2 regions of the Streptomyces sp. NPDC006529 genome follow, and region 1 is predicted to be linked to the other one. Evidence: riboswitches for the same ligand, from Rfam matches in the RefSeq annotation. Region 1 holds a riboswitch; the other holds the start of a gene.
What was found. Region 1 has a riboswitch for glycine ahead of gcvT (glycine cleavage system aminomethyltransferase GcvT). Riboswitches for the same ligand answer to the same signal wherever they lie in the genome.
Positions count from the first base shown of each region.

Region 1 (7,195 bases):
GCGTGACGGTGACCCCGGGGACGGAGCCCTAGAGGTCGATGACGATCCGGTCGTAGGTGCAGTGACCGCCCCAGCGGGCGTTGGTCACGAGCGTCGTCGTCGCGGCGGATGCCGAGGCCGGGACGGCCAGGCCGAACCCGGCGGTGAGCAGGACCCCGGCGGTGACGGCGGAGAGCCGCCGCCGGTGGGCGGAGCCGGGGCGGGCGCCGCCCCGGACGGAGCGTATGAGGTGGTGGATGCGGTTGAGGTGATGGCGCATGACGTCCCCCGATTCTTCGGATGTGGGGACAGTAGTGTCACTGGTGAAGACACGCCATACGGCCTCGCGGTTGCATCCGCCGCGCGTCCGGGGAGGGGCGCCGGCTCGGCGCCCCTCCCCGGACCGGTCAGCACTCGATGACGTTGACCGCGAGACCGCCGCGCGCGGTCTCCTTGTACTTCACCTTCATGTCGGCGCCGGTCTCCTTCATGGTCTTGATGACCTTGTCCAGGGAGACCTTGTGGGTGCCGTCGCCGCGCATCGCCATCTTCGCCGCGGTGACCGCCTTGACGGCCGCCATGCCGTTGCGCTCGATGCAGGGGATCTGCACCAGGCCGCCGACCGGGTCGCAGGTCAGCCCGAGGTTGTGCTCCATGCCGATCTCGGCCGCGTTCTCCACCTGCTCCGGGGTGCCGCCCAGCACCTCGGCGAGGGCGCCCGCCGCCATCGAGCAGGCCGAGCCGACCTCGCCCTGGCAGCCGACCTCGGCGCCGGAGATCGAGGCGTTCTCCTTGAACAGCATGCCGATCGCGCCGGCCGACAGGAGGAAGCGGACCACGCCGTCCTCGTCCGCGCCCGGCACGAAGTTCATGTAGTAGTGCAGGACCGCCGGGATGATGCCCGCGGCGCCGTTGGTGGGCGCGGTGACGACCCGGCCGCCCGCCGCGTTCTCTTCGTTGACGGCCATCGCGTACAGCGTCGCCCACTCCATGGCGTGCGCCTGCGGGTCGCCCTCGGCGCGCAGCTGGCGCGCGGTGCCCGCGGCGCGGCGCTTGACCCGCAGGCCGCCCGGCAGGATGCCCTCGCGGGACATGCCGCGCGCGACGCAGGCCTGCATGACGCGCCAGATCTCCAGGAGGCCCTCGCGGATCTCCTCCTCCGTGCGCCAGGCCTTCTCGTTCTCCAGCATCATCGAGGAGATCGACAGGCCGCTCTCCTTGGCGAGGCGCAGCATCTCGTCACCGGAGCGGAAGGGGTACTTCAGCACGGTGTCGTCGAGCTTGATCCGGTCCTCGCCGACCGCGTCCTCGTCCACGACGAAGCCGCCGCCGACCGAGTAGTAGGTCTTCTCCAGCAGCGGGGTGCCCGACTCGTCGTAGGCGAAGAGGGTCATGCCGTTCGCGTGGTACGGCAGCGACCGGCGGCGGTGCAGGATCAGCTGGTTCGGCTCGTCGAAGGCGATCTCGTGGCCGTCACCTATCTCCGCGCCCAGCAGGCGCAGCCGGCCGGTCCGGCGGATGCGCTCGACCTCGTCGTCGGCGCTCTCCACGTTCACGGAGCGGGGGGAGTGGCCCTCCAGGCCCAGCAGGACCGCCTTGGGGGTGCCGTGACCGTGCCCGGTGGCGCCGAGCGAGCCGAACAGCTCGGCCCGTACGGAGGAGGTCTGGGCGAGGACACCGTCCTTCTTCAGCCGGTTCACGAACATGCGTGCGGCGCGCATCGGGCCCACCGTGTGGGAGGAGGAAGGACCGATGCCGATGGAGAAAAGGTCGAAGACGGAGATGGCCACGGTGGCGGACTCCCTTGTCTGCTCGTGGGGTGGAGGGGGCAGGAGAGGCGGATTGTTCGGATTTTGTCCGACAGCCGAGCTTAACGCGGTGAGGTGAACGGCTCAGCGGCCGGACGCGTCACCCGGGGGTCGGGCGGGCGGACGTGTGACAGCTCACGCCCCCGCCCGCCCGTCCCCCCGTTCGCGCGAGAGGGCCCGGTCCTGTGGAAAACAGGCCCGGGCCCTCCGTGGGCGCTCCCTAGAGCGACGGGTACAGCGGGAACTTCGCGGCGAGCGCGGACACGCGCGCCTTGAGGTCCTCGGCGTCGAACTCCGGCTTCAGCGCGGCGGCGATGATCTCGGCCACCTCGGTGAAGTCCTCGGCGCCGAAACCGCGCGTGGCCAGGGCCGGGGTGCCGATCCGCAGGCCCGAGGTGACCATCGGCGGCCGCGGGTCGTTCGGGATGGCGTTCCGGTTGACCGTGATGCCGATCTCGTGCAGCCGGTCCTCGGCCTGCTGGCCGTCCAGCTCGGAGTCGCGCAGGTCGACCAGGACCAGGTGGACGTCCGTACCGCCGGACAGCACCGAGACGCCGACCTTGGTGACGTCCTCGCGCACCAGGCGCTCGGCGATGATCTTCGCGCCCTCCAGGGTGCGCTCCTGGCGCTCCTTGAACTCGGGCGAGGCCGCGACCTTGAAGGAGACCGCCTTGGCCGCGATCACGTGCTCCAGCGGGCCGCCCTGCTGACCCGGGAAGACCGCGGAGTTGATCTTCTTGGCCAGTTCCTGCGTGGACAGGATCACGCCACCGCGCGGACCGCCGAGGGTCTTGTGCGTAGTGGTGGTGACGACGTGGGCGTGCGGCACCGGGTTGGGGTGCAGGCCCGCGGCGACCAGACCGGCGAAGTGCGCCATGTCGACCATCAGGTACGCGCCGACCTCGTCCGCGATGCGGCGGAAGGCGGCGAAGTCCAGCTGGCGCGGGTAGGCGGACCAGCCCGCGACGATCATCTGCGGCTTGGACTCCTTGGCGAGGCGCTCGACCTCGGCCATGTCCACGCGGCCGGTCTCGTCGACGTGGTACGGGACCACGTTGTAGAGCTTGCCGGAGAAGTTGATCTTCATGCCGTGGGTCAGGTGACCGCCGTGGGCCAGGTTCAGGCCCATGATCGTGTCGCCCGGCTTCAGCAGCGCGAACATCGCGGCCGCGTTGGCCTGCGCACCGGAGTGCGGCTGCACGTTCGCGGCCTCGGCGCCGAACAGCGCCTTGATCCGGTCGATCGCGATCTGCTCGACCACGTCGACGTGCTCGCAGCCGCCGTAGTAGCGGCGGCCGGGGTAGCCCTCGGCGTACTTGTTGGTCAGGACCGAGCCCTGGGCCTCCATGACGGCGACCGGAGCGAAGTTCTCCGACGCGATCATTTCCAGGGTGGACTGCTGGCGCACGAGCTCGGCGTCGACGGCGGCGGCGACGTCGGGGTCGAGCTCGTGCAGCGGGGTGTTGAGAACAGACATCAGGATCCCCTGGGGTGTCAGTTGTCGGAGTGGGTGAGCGCGGCGTACTCCTCGGCGGAGAGCAGGTCGGCCGGCTCGTCCGTGATGCGCACCTTGAACAGCCAGCCACCCTCGAAGGGAGCGGTGTTGACCAGCGCAGGGTCGTCCACGACGTCCTGGTTGAACTCGACGATCTCGCCCGTGACGGGGGAGTACAGGTCGCTGACCGACTTGGTCGACTCCAGCTCGCCGCAGGTCTCGCCCGCGGTCACCTGGGCGCCCGCCTCGGGCAGCTGGGCGTAGACGACGTCACCGAGCGCGTTGGCCGCGAACTCCGTGATGCCGACCGTCGCGACGCCGTCCACGGCGTCCGACAGCCACTCGTGCTCCTTGCTGTAACGCAGCTGCTGGGGGTTGCTCATGACCTGATTCTCCTGGATGCGGGGGAGTGCTGATGGACAGGGGTCTCACGGGGTGGGACGTGCGGTGCCCCGTGCGCCGACGTGTGTTCCGCGGGCTGCGCTGCGGGCTTCCCGGTGGGGGGAAGCGTCACTTCTGACGCTTGTAGAAGGGCAGGGCCACGACCTCGTACGGCTCATGCGTACCGCGAATGTCCACTCCGACGCCGGAGGTGCCCGGTGCGGCGTGCGACGCGTCGACGTACGCCATCGCGATGGGCTTGCCCAGCGTCGGGGACGGGGCGCCCGAGGTGACCTCGCCGATGACCTGGCCGCCGGCCACGACCGGGAACCCGGCGCGCGGGACGCGGCGGCCCTCGGCGATCAGGCCGACCAGCTTGCGCGGGGCGGCGGAGGCGGCGCGCTCGGCGGCGGCCTCCAGGGCGGCGCGGCCGACGAAGTCGCCCTCCTTCTCGAACTTCACGACCCGGCCCAGACCCGCGTCGAAGGGGGTCAGCGCGGTCGTCAGCTCGTGCCCGTACAGCGGCATGCCCGCCTCCAGGCGCAGCGTGTCGCGGCAGGACAGACCGCACGGGATCAGGCCGGCACCCTCGCCCGCCTTGGTCAGCGCCTGCCACAGCTCCACGGCGTGCTCGGGGGCGACGAACAGCTCGAAGCCGTCCTCGCCGGTGTAACCGGTGCGCGCGATCAGCGCGGGCACCCCGGCGACCGTGCCGGGCAGACCGGCGTAGTACTTCAGCCCGTCCAGGTCGGCGTCGGTGAGCGACTTCAGGATGGCCGGGGACTGCGGTCCCTGGACCGCGAGCAGGGCGTAGGCGTCGCGGTCGTCGCGGACCTCGGCGTCGAAGCCGGCGGCGCGCTCGGTGATCGCGTCGAGGACGACCTGGGCGTTGGAGGCGTTGGCGACGACCATGAACTCGCTCTCGCCGAGGCGGTAGACGATCAGGTCGTCGAGGATGCCGCCGTCCTCGCGGCAGATGTGCGTGTACCGGGCCCGGCCGACGCCCACCGTGGAGATGTTCCCGACCAGCGCGTGGTCCAGGGCCTTGACGGCCTCGGGGCCGGTCAGCGTGATCTCGCCCATGTGGGACAGGTCGAACAGGCCGGCCCGGGTGCGGACGGCGTTGTGCTCGTCGCGCTCGCTGCCGTAGCGCAGCGGCATGTCCCAGCCCGCGAAGTCGGTCATGGTCGCACCGAGCGAACGGTGCAGCGCATCGAGGGCGGTCAGGCGGGGGGCAGTGCTCATGGGTGTGGCTCCCAAGGTCCCGGGGCATCGACAGGGCATCGACATGACATGACGAGGAGGATCCTCCCCATCTGTCATCGGAACCTGAGAGGTTCGCCGGGAGTTCCTCGATTCGCACCGAAGTTCCCCGACTTGCACCTTGGGTGGAGCGCGCACCGCCCAAGGGGCGGTACGGACTCGCTTTTCAGATCTGCCTCATCCACGCGGTACGGGGCCTGAGAGATTCAAGGGAGGGTCTTGCTCCTTCGGCGCCCGGGGTGCGCAGCAACTCCCGGGACTCTCCCGCGCGGATTCAAGCGGCCTTTATGCAGTTGGGTCCAGATGGCGCACATCATTGCACGGCCGGGGCCCGCATGGGCGTGCGGGCCCCGGATCGGGCCGCCGGACCCGCACCCGGTCCGACGACCCGACCGGAACCATGTCCACCGCATTACCGTCTCTTTACACTCAGGGGGCAAGGGTCCTGGTGACCCGATCCGGGGGAGGCGATCACTGTGCGCAGATTCGGTGCGGCGGCGGGGACGACGGCGGCGGGAGCGGTGGCGGCGCGGGTGCCGGGAGCGCGTGCGGCGGCGGGCGGCGCGGCGGGCCGGCCGGAGCGCCGGCCGCGGGAGACCGCCGGCCCCGGACCCGCGGCCCCGGCGGCCGTACGGGACCTGCGCGGCCGGGGCCCGGTCCGCGGCGGCCCGGCCCGCCTCCGCTTCGCCGAGGGCGACATCGTCGTCGTGTCCGGCCTGCCCGGCGGCGGCAAGAGCACCCTCATCAAGCGCGCCGTCGCGGGCGGCGGCATCGACTCCCAGGACGCCCGCGAGCGCTGGGAGCACCGGATGCCCCGCGCGCTGCCCTACGCCGCCTACCGGCCCCTGGTGCGCGCCGCGCACTACTGGGGGCTGTGGCGCGTGCTGCGCTCGGGGGACTCCGCCGTCGTCCACGACTGCGGCACGCAGACCTGGGTCCGGGCGCTGCTCGCCGGGGCCGCCCGCCGCCGCGGCCGCGACCTGCACCTGGTGCTGCTCGACGCCACCGCCGAGGAGGCCCTGGCCGGGCAGGCGGCCCGGGGGCGCGGCGTGTCGGCGTACGCCTTCGCCCGGCACCGCGGCGCGGTCGCCCGGCTGGTGCGCGAGGCCGAAGCGGGCCGGCTCCCGGCGGGCTGCGCCTCCGCCGTCCTGCTCGACCGGGCGGCGGCGGCCCGGGTGACCCGGATCGGCTTCGGCGCGGGCCCCGCGACGCACTAGCCTCGGCGGTGACCGGTCCCCCGCAGTGACGGGACCGGCACGGACACGGGGAGACACGGGCATGCAGGGCAGCGGCTGGCCGGCCAACGAACTGGAAGCGGTCCTGGGTACGGCGATGGGCGACCCGGGAGCCGGGCCGCGGATCCTGGAGACCCTGGCCCGCAGCGAGGTCTGGGTACCGCTCCCCGCGGGCGGCGGCCCCGGCTCGGCGGCCCTGGACCTGCCCACCATGGACATCGGCGGCGCCGCCTACGTGCCCGTCTACAGCTCCGAGGCCCAGTTCCGGGCCTGCGTCGGCCCCGGCATGGACTTCGCCGTCGCCCCCGCCGTCGCGTTCGCCCGCGGCCTGCCCCCACAGCTCGGCATCGCCGTGAACCCCGAGGGAGCCGTCGGCGTCCCGCTGCCGCCGCCCGCGGTGGCCCTGCTCTGCCGCGCCGGGCGCAGCCCCCTGGACGGCACGGCCGCCGGCGGCCGGGTCCGCCTGTACGAGCCCGACTGGCAGCAGGACCCGGTGGACTTCCTGGCCGCCGCGGCCGAGGAGTTCCGGGCCGACGGGGTGGTCGCCTCCGCCCACCGCTGCCTGGCGAGCGTCGAGGGCGGGGAACCGCAGCTGTACGTCGGTGTCCGCCTGACGGGATGGGAGCCGGAGCACCGCAACGCGCCGATGGACGCCCTGGGGCGGGCGCTGGGACGGGTCCGGCCGCCCTGGCCGGTGCAGCTGATCCTGCTCGACGCGGTGGAGGACCCGGTGGCCGTTTGGATCCGTGAGCGCGTGCGCCCGTTCTACCTGCCGTAGTCGCGCTTAAGCTGTCCGCATGGCCCGGCCGCACGCGCGGCGGGGTGCGCGGGGACGACGGGCGGACGAGGAGGGGTACCGGGTGAGTGCGTCAGGCACGGCCGCGGCCGGACAGGTCGAGCACATGCTGCGCCAGGTGACACCCGGGCGCTACGACAGCTACGAGCAGCTCCTCCAGGGGCTGGCCGAGGGCAGGCTCTGGATGCTGCTGTGGCACGGGCAGCCCGGATCGCCGGACGCCCAGTACGGCGGCATG
Region 1 is NZ_JBEXPB010000047.1:21,885-29,079, reverse strand. Features, by position in the region: gene ABZY31_RS26000 (hypothetical protein) at 29-259, opposite strand; gene ABZY31_RS25995 (L-serine ammonia-lyase) at 387-1,769, opposite strand; gene glyA (serine hydroxymethyltransferase) at 2,008-3,264, opposite strand; gene gcvH (glycine cleavage system protein GcvH) at 3,282-3,665, opposite strand; gene gcvT (glycine cleavage system aminomethyltransferase GcvT) at 3,793-4,908, opposite strand; glycine riboswitch at 5,103-5,203, opposite strand; gene ABZY31_RS25975 (AAA family ATPase) at 5,403-6,143, shown strand; gene ABZY31_RS25970 (enhanced serine sensitivity protein SseB C-terminal domain-containing protein) at 6,205-6,939, shown strand; gene ABZY31_RS25965 (enhanced serine sensitivity protein SseB C-terminal domain-containing protein) at 7,022-7,195, shown strand, end outside.

Region 2 (7,195 bases), on a different contig from region 1:
AGCTCGACGCCCTGGAGCGGGGCGAGCAGATCCGCATCCCCGCGCCCGCCGCGCCCGGGGACGGGGACCCCGCCGGAGCGGCGGTCGTCGCCGCGGTCCTGGGCGAGATCGGCCGCGCCCGGCCCGCCGCGGCCCGGATCGGCCGTTCGGAGCTGCTGGCCGCCGCCCAGGTGGACGAGGCGCAGCTGGCCGAGTGGGAGTCCTACGGGCTCCTCGCCGAGGCCCCGGACGGCGGATTCGACGTCGAGGCGGTCACCGTGGCCAGGCTGGTGGCGGAACTGGGCCGGTTCGGCCTGGAGCCCCGGCACCTGCGGGCCATGAAGGCCGCGGCCGACCGGGAGGCCGGGCTGGTCGAGCAGGTGGTCGCACCGCTGCGACGGCACCGCAACCCCCAGACGAGGGCCCACGCCGAGGCCACCCTGAAAGAGCTGGCGGGCCTTTCCGTACGGCTCCACGAAGCGCTCGTGCAGACCGCGCTCGGCGTCCGTCTGCACTGACGAAGGGGGCCCCGACTACCCAAACCGGCCGGGCAGGTCCTAGGGTTGCTGTGTGAACGAGCTCGACGTTGTGGGTGTCCGGGTTGAAATGCCCTCCAACCAACCGATCGTGCTCCTGCGTGAAGTGGGAGGCGACCGGTACCTCCCCATCTGGATCGGTCCCGGGGAGGCTACTGCCATTGCCTTCGCCCAGCAGGGGATGGCCCCTGCCCGGCCGCTGACGCACGACCTGTTCAAGGACGTGCTGGAAGCGATCGGTGAGGAACTCACCGAGGTCCGGATCACGGATCTGCGGGAGGGCGTCTTCTACGCGGAGCTCGTCTTCGCCAGCGGGGTCGAGGTGAGCGCGCGGCCGTCCGACGCCATAGCGCTGGCCCTGCGCACCGGGACGCCGATCTACGGAAGCGACGGGGTGCTGGACGATGCCGGAATCGCGATTCCGGACGAGCAGGAGGACGAGGTGGAGAAGTTCCGCGAGTTCCTCGACCAGATCTCGCCGGAGGACTTCGGCAGCAGCAATCAGTGAGGTCTCGGCCGAGTCGTCCCCAGGGGATTGTCAGCCCATTCGAGTAGCCTTTCCCCGCAAAGGGATACGGGAAACCACTCTCAGGGTGATTATCACTCGGCGTGCCGAGTGTGGCGATCGTTGACGCACCCCTGGTGACTGCCTACCTTCGAGGTGGCAGGTCAAGGACGGAGGGTCGGCGTGAGGATCACGGGCGACGGTACGACCGGGGGCATCCCCGCACGGAGTGAGGGCGGACCGTACGCGCTGCACGGCGGTGCGGTGGGGCCCGCGCGCCGTCAGCCGGGATCCGTGCCGCCCGGTCCGGAGAGCGGCGAGCCGGAGACCGGAGAGATCGGCTACCGGGGGCCCACCGCGTGCGCCGCCGCGGGCATCACCTACCGGCAGCTCGACTACTGGGCGCGGACCGGGCTCGTCGAGCCCAGTGTGCGCGCGGCGGGCGGATCCGGCACGCAGCGGCTGTACAGCTTCCGGGACGTGGTCGTCCTGAAGATCGTCAAGCGCTTCCTGGACACCGGGGTGGCGCTGCAGAACATTCGCACCACCGTCCAGCACCTGCGCGACCGCGGCTTCCGGGACCTGGAGCGGATGACGCTCATGAGCGACGGCGCGACGGTGTACGAGTGCACCTCCCCGGACGAGGTCGTCAGCCTGCTCCAGGGCGGTCAGGGCGTCTTCGGGATCGCCGTGGGCGTGGTGTGGGGGGACGTGGACAAGGCGCTGTCCCAGCTGCACGGCGAGCGGGTCGAGACCGGCGAGACGCTGATCGGGCACAACCCGGCCGACGAGCTGGCCGCGCGCCGCAACCGGGCGGGCTGAGCCGCCGCACGCCGTGGTGCCGTGACCGCAGGCGTCACGGCCGCCCACCGCCGTGGACCGCCCTCCGGGCGCCGTGGCCGCCCCGAGGGGGCGCGCCGGACGCGCCCGGGGGGCGTTGTCAGTGGCATAGGGCAGCATCGGAGGCGTGAGAGCCGCCCCGACCATCCTGCACCTGGACATGGACGCCTTCTACGCCTCCGTGGAGCAGGCGGCGAAGCCGAGCCTGCGCGGGAAGGCGGTCATCGTCGGCGGGCTCGGGCCCCGCGGGGTGGTCGCCACCGCCTCCTACGAGGCGCGGCGCTTCGGGGTGCACTCGGCGATGCCCACCGCCCAGGCCCGGCGGCTGTGCCCGAACGGGGCGTACCTGGTGCCGCGCTTCACCCTGTACCGGGCGGTCAGCGACCTGGTGATGGCGCGGCTGCGGGCGATGTCGCCGCTGGTGGAGCCGCTCAGCCTGGACGAGGCCTTCGTGGACCTGGAGGCCGGTGGGGCCGCCTTCGACGCCGCGGGGGCCCGGGCGGCGGGGGAGCGGCTGCGGGAGGACATCCGGGCGGCGACGGGGCTCAGCGCCTCGGTGGGGCTGGCCGGGTCGAAGATGCTGGCCAAGGTGGCCTCCGAGGGCGCCAAGCCGGACGGGCTGCTGCTGATCGAGCCGGGGACCGAGCGGGAGCTGCTGGCACCCATGTCGGTACGGACCCTGCCCGGGGTGGGGCCGGCCACGGGGGAGCACCTGCGCCGGGCCGGGATCACCACGGTGGGGGAGCTGGCCGAGGCGGGGGAGGACGAGCTGGTCCGGATGACGGGGCGGGCGCACGGGGTGGCCCTGTACCGGATGGCGCTGGGGCTGGACGACCGGCCGGTGGTCGCGGAGCGGGACGCGAAGTCCGTGTCCGTCGAGGACACCTTCGACGTGGACCTGCACGACCGGGTGCGGATCCGGGGCGAGGTCCAGCGGCTCGCGGAGCGGTGCGTGGTCCGGCTGAGGGCCTCGGGGCACTCCGGCCGCACGATCGTGCTCAAGGTGCGCCGCTACGACTTCTCCACGCTGACCCGGTCGGAGACCCTGCGGGGGCCGACGGACGACCCCGCGGTGGTCCGGGAGGCGGCGGCGCGGCTGCTGGAGGGGGTCGACACCACGGGCGGGGTGCGGCTGCTGGGCGTCGGAGTGTCCGGGCTGGCCGACTTCACCCAGGAGGACCTGTTCGCCCAGGCCGAAGCACAGGCGGAGGCGGAGGCGCGGGCGGAAGCGGAGGCTCAGGCGGAAGCGGAGGCGCGCACCCAGGCGGACGCCCGGGCAGATGCCCCGGCGGATCCCGGCGGGGGCCCGGCGAGGGCGGGAGTGGATGCGCAGGGGCCGGCCGCGGGTGCGCCGGGGCCGGGTGGGGGCGCCGACGCGGTGGCCTCCGTAGGCGCCGTCACCCAGGACGCCCCCGCTCCGGAGCGGAGCTGGTCGGCGGGGATCGACGTACGGCACGCGGTGTACGGGCCCGGCTGGGTGCAGGGCAGCGGGGTGGGGAGGGTGACCGTCCGCTTCGAGCAGCCGGGATCGGCCCCGGGCCGGGTGCGGACCTTCCGGGTGGACGATCCCGAACTGGAGTCGTCCGATCCGCTGCCGCTGGCCGGGGAACATGCCAAAGAAGACGAAGAAACGGAGTGATCAGCTTTCGTCGCCCGCCAGGCGGCCGAAGTCGCGCTCGCGGTCGCCGTGGTGGAAGTCACTCGGCAAGGTCACGTCCAGGCCGTAGTGGTGGTAGAGCTGGAGCTCCTGCTCCGGCGAGAGGTGGCGGCCGACCCCGAAGTCCGGGGCTTCTTTGATCAGGGAGCGTTCGAAGGGAACCCGCAGGGTGTCGCCCACCACCTCGCTCGGTTCCAGGGGGACGAAGGCGTCCCGGCTGAAGAGTCCGGTCCGTACGGCGGCCCATTCGGGGACGCCCGTGGCATCGTCGAGGTAGACCTCGTCCACGGTGCCGATCTTGGTGCCATTGCGGTCGAACGCCTTGCGGCCGATCAGGCTGCGCGGATCGATGTCGGTCTGCACGGTCGCCTCCTTTTGGTCGCAACTCCTCCGTAATGACTACAAAAGTGCATTTCCGCGGTGGGGGCCACTCGAGGAAGGGCCCAGATCCTCGCTGGTAGGCTGGGGAACGGCTGCTGACCCTGTGCGGGAGAGTCCTCCGATCGAGTTCGCCGGAGGCGCCGAAGGAGCAACTCCTCCCCGGAATCTCTCAGGCAGACGTACCGCACGGACGAGGCCACTCTGGAAAGCAGGGCGGGTGACGGACAGCAGTTCCGCCACCCCTCCTCACCGACGGTGAAAGCCGGACCCGCGGGCGACCCCCGCAGGCCCGGTGAAGCTCTCAGGTTGACATGACAGAGGGGGAGGCCGTCCGGGTGCCCGCGCCGTGGTGCCCCTCGCAGGTCGTACGACCAGGAGGCCTCCGTACATGACCGCCAACCGCATTCCGCTCTCCCAGCTGGAGCGAGGCATCCCCTTCGAGCAGCGCCACATCGGCCCGGATGCCGAGGCGCAGGCGAAGATGCTGGCCCAGGTGGGCTACGGCTCCCTGGACGAGCTGACCGCCGCCGCGGTGCCGGACGTCATCAAGAGCGCCGAGGCGCTGGACCTCCCCGAGGCCCGCACCGAGGCCGAGGTGCTCGCCGAGCTGCGTCTCCTCGCCGACCGCAACCAGGTCCTGAGGCCGATGATCGGCCTCGGGTACTACGGCACCTTCACGCCGCCGGTCATCCTGCGCAACGTCATGGAGAACCCGGCCTGGTACACGGCGTACACGCCCTACCAGCCCGAGATCTCGCAGGGGCGCCTCGAAGCCCTGCTGAACTTCCAGACCGTCGTGGCCGACCTGACCGGTCTGCCGACCTCCGGCGCCTCCCTGCTCGACGAGGGCACCGCGGCCGCCGAGGCCATGCAGCTCGCCCGCCGCGTGGGCAAGGTCAAGGACGGCGTCTTCCTCATCGACGCCGACACGCTGCCGCAGACGATCGCGGTCATCCAGACGCGCGCCGAGCCCACCGGGGTCGAGGTCGTCGTCGCCGACCTGTCCGGGGGCATCCCGGCCGAGGTCGCCGAGCGCGGCGTCTTCGGAGTGCTGCTCCAGTACCCGGGCGCCTCCGGCGCGGTCCGCGACATCAAGCCGGTCATCGACCAGGCGCACGAGCTGGGCGCGATCGTCACCGTCGCCGCCGACCTGCTCGCGCTGACCCTGCTCACTTCCCCGGGCGCGCTCGGCGCGGACATCGCCATCGGCACCACCCAGCGCTTCGGCGTCCCGATGGGCTTCGGCGGTCCGCACGCCGGTTACATGGCCGTCCAGGACAAGCACGCCCGCTCGCTGCCCGGCCGCCTGGTCGGCGTCTCGGTGGACGCCGACGGGAACAAGGCCTACCGCCTGGCCCTGCAGACCCGCGAGCAGCACATCCGCCGCGAGAAGGCCACCAGCAACATCTGTACCGCGCAGGTGCTGCTCGCCGTCATGGCCGCCATGTACGCCGTCTACCACGGCCCCGACGGCCTGCGGACGATCGCCCGCCGCACCCACCGCTACGCCGCCCTGCTCGCCGCGGGCCTGACGGCCGGCGGAGTCGAGCTGGTCCACGGCTCGTACTTCGACACCGTCACCGCGCGGGTGCCCGGCAAGGCCGCCGACGTCGTGGCCGCCGCCCGCGCGGCCGGGGTCAACCTGCACCTGGTCGACGGCGACCACGTCTCCGTCTCCTGCGACGAGACGACCCTGCGCGCCGACATCGACGCCGTGTGGGCCGCCTTCGGCGTCACCGCGGACATCGAGGCCCTGGACGAGACCACCGCGGACGCGCTGCCCGAGGGGCTGCTGCGCTCCGACGCGTACCTGAGCCACCCGGTCTTCCACCAGCACCGCTCCGAGACCGCGATGCTGCGCTACCTGCGCAAGCTCTCGGACAAGGACTACGCGCTGGACCGCGGCATGATCCCGCTGGGCTCCTGCACCATGAAGCTCAACGCGACCACCGAGATGGAGTCGGTCACCTGGCCCGAGTTCGGCCAGCTGCACCCCTTCGCCCCGGTCGAGCAGGCCGAGGGCTACCTCACGCTCATCACCGAGCTGGAGGAACGTCTCTGCGAGGTCACCGGCTACGACAAGGTCTCCCTCCAGCCCAACGCCGGATCCCAGGGCGAGCTGGCCGGTCTCCTCGCCGTCCGGGCGTACCACCGGGCCAACGGCGACGAGCAGCGCACCGTCTGCCTGATCCCCTCCTCCGCGCACGGCACCAACGCCGCCAGCGCCGTGATGGCGGGCATGAAGGTCGTCGTCGTCAAGACGGCGGACGACGGCGAGGTCGACGCCGCCGACCTGCGGGCCAAGATCGAGCAGTACCGCGACGAGCTCGCCGTGCTGATGATCACCTACCCGTCCACCCACGGCGTCTTCGAGGAGCACGTCGCCGACATCTGCGCCCAGGTGCACGACGCGGGCGGCCAGGTCTACGTGGACGGCGCCAACCTCAACGCCCTGGTCGGCCTTGCCAAGCCGGGTCACTTCGGCGGCGACGTCTCGCACCTGAACCTGCACAAGACCTTCTGCATCCCGCATGGCGGCGGCGGCCCGGGCGTCGGCCCGGTCGGTGTCCGGGCGCACCTGGCCCCGTACCTGCCGAACCACCCGCTCCAGCCCACCGCGGGCCCGGAAACGGGCGTCGGCCCGATCTCGGCCGCTCCGTGGGGTTCGGCGGGCATCCTGCCGATCTCGTGGTCGTACGTGCGCCTGATGGGCGGCGAGGGCCTCAAGCGCGCCACCCAGGTGGCGGTGCTCGGTGCGAACTACATCGCCAAGCGCCTGGAGCCGCACTACCCCGTGCTCTACACCGGTCCGGGCAACCTGGTCGCGCACGAGTGCATCATCGACCTGCGCCCGCTGTCGAAGTCCACCGGCGTGAGCGTCGACGACATCGCCAAGCGCCTGATCGACTACGGCTTCCACGCGCCGACGATGTCCTTCCCCGTGGCCGGCACGCTGATGATCGAGCCGACCGAGTCCGAGGACCTCGCCGAGATCGACCGGTTCTGCGACGCGATGATCGCGATCCGCGGAGAGATCGAGCGGGTCGCGGCGGGCGAGTGGCCGTCGGCGGACAACCCGCTGGCCAACGCCCCGCACACGGCGGCGGCGCTGGGCGGCGAGTGGAACCACCCCTACAGCCGTGACGAGGCCGTCTTCCCGGGCGGGCTGAGCCCCGCCGAGAAGTACTGGCCGCCGGTCCGCCGCATCGACGGCGCGTTCGGCGACCGCAACCTCGTCTGCTCGTGCCCTCCGCTGGACGAGTACGACAACTGAGGGTCGTTGATCACCCCAGCTGA
Region 2 is NZ_JBEXPB010000029.1:6,926-14,120, forward strand. Features, by position in the region: gene ABZY31_RS20350 (MerR family transcriptional regulator) at 1-497, shown strand, start outside; gene ABZY31_RS20355 (bifunctional nuclease family protein) at 550-1,023, shown strand; gene ABZY31_RS20360 (MerR family transcriptional regulator) at 1,204-1,842, shown strand; gene ABZY31_RS20365 (DNA polymerase IV) at 1,988-3,499, shown strand; gene ABZY31_RS20370 (PRC-barrel domain-containing protein) at 3,500-3,880, opposite strand; glycine riboswitch at 3,995-4,093, shown strand; gene gcvP (aminomethyl-transferring glycine dehydrogenase) at 4,287-7,172, shown strand.
Region 2: it holds a riboswitch for glycine, as region 1 does, so the genes downstream of both, gcvP (aminomethyl-transferring glycine dehydrogenase) here and gcvT (glycine cleavage system aminomethyltransferase GcvT) in region 1, are expected to answer to the same signal.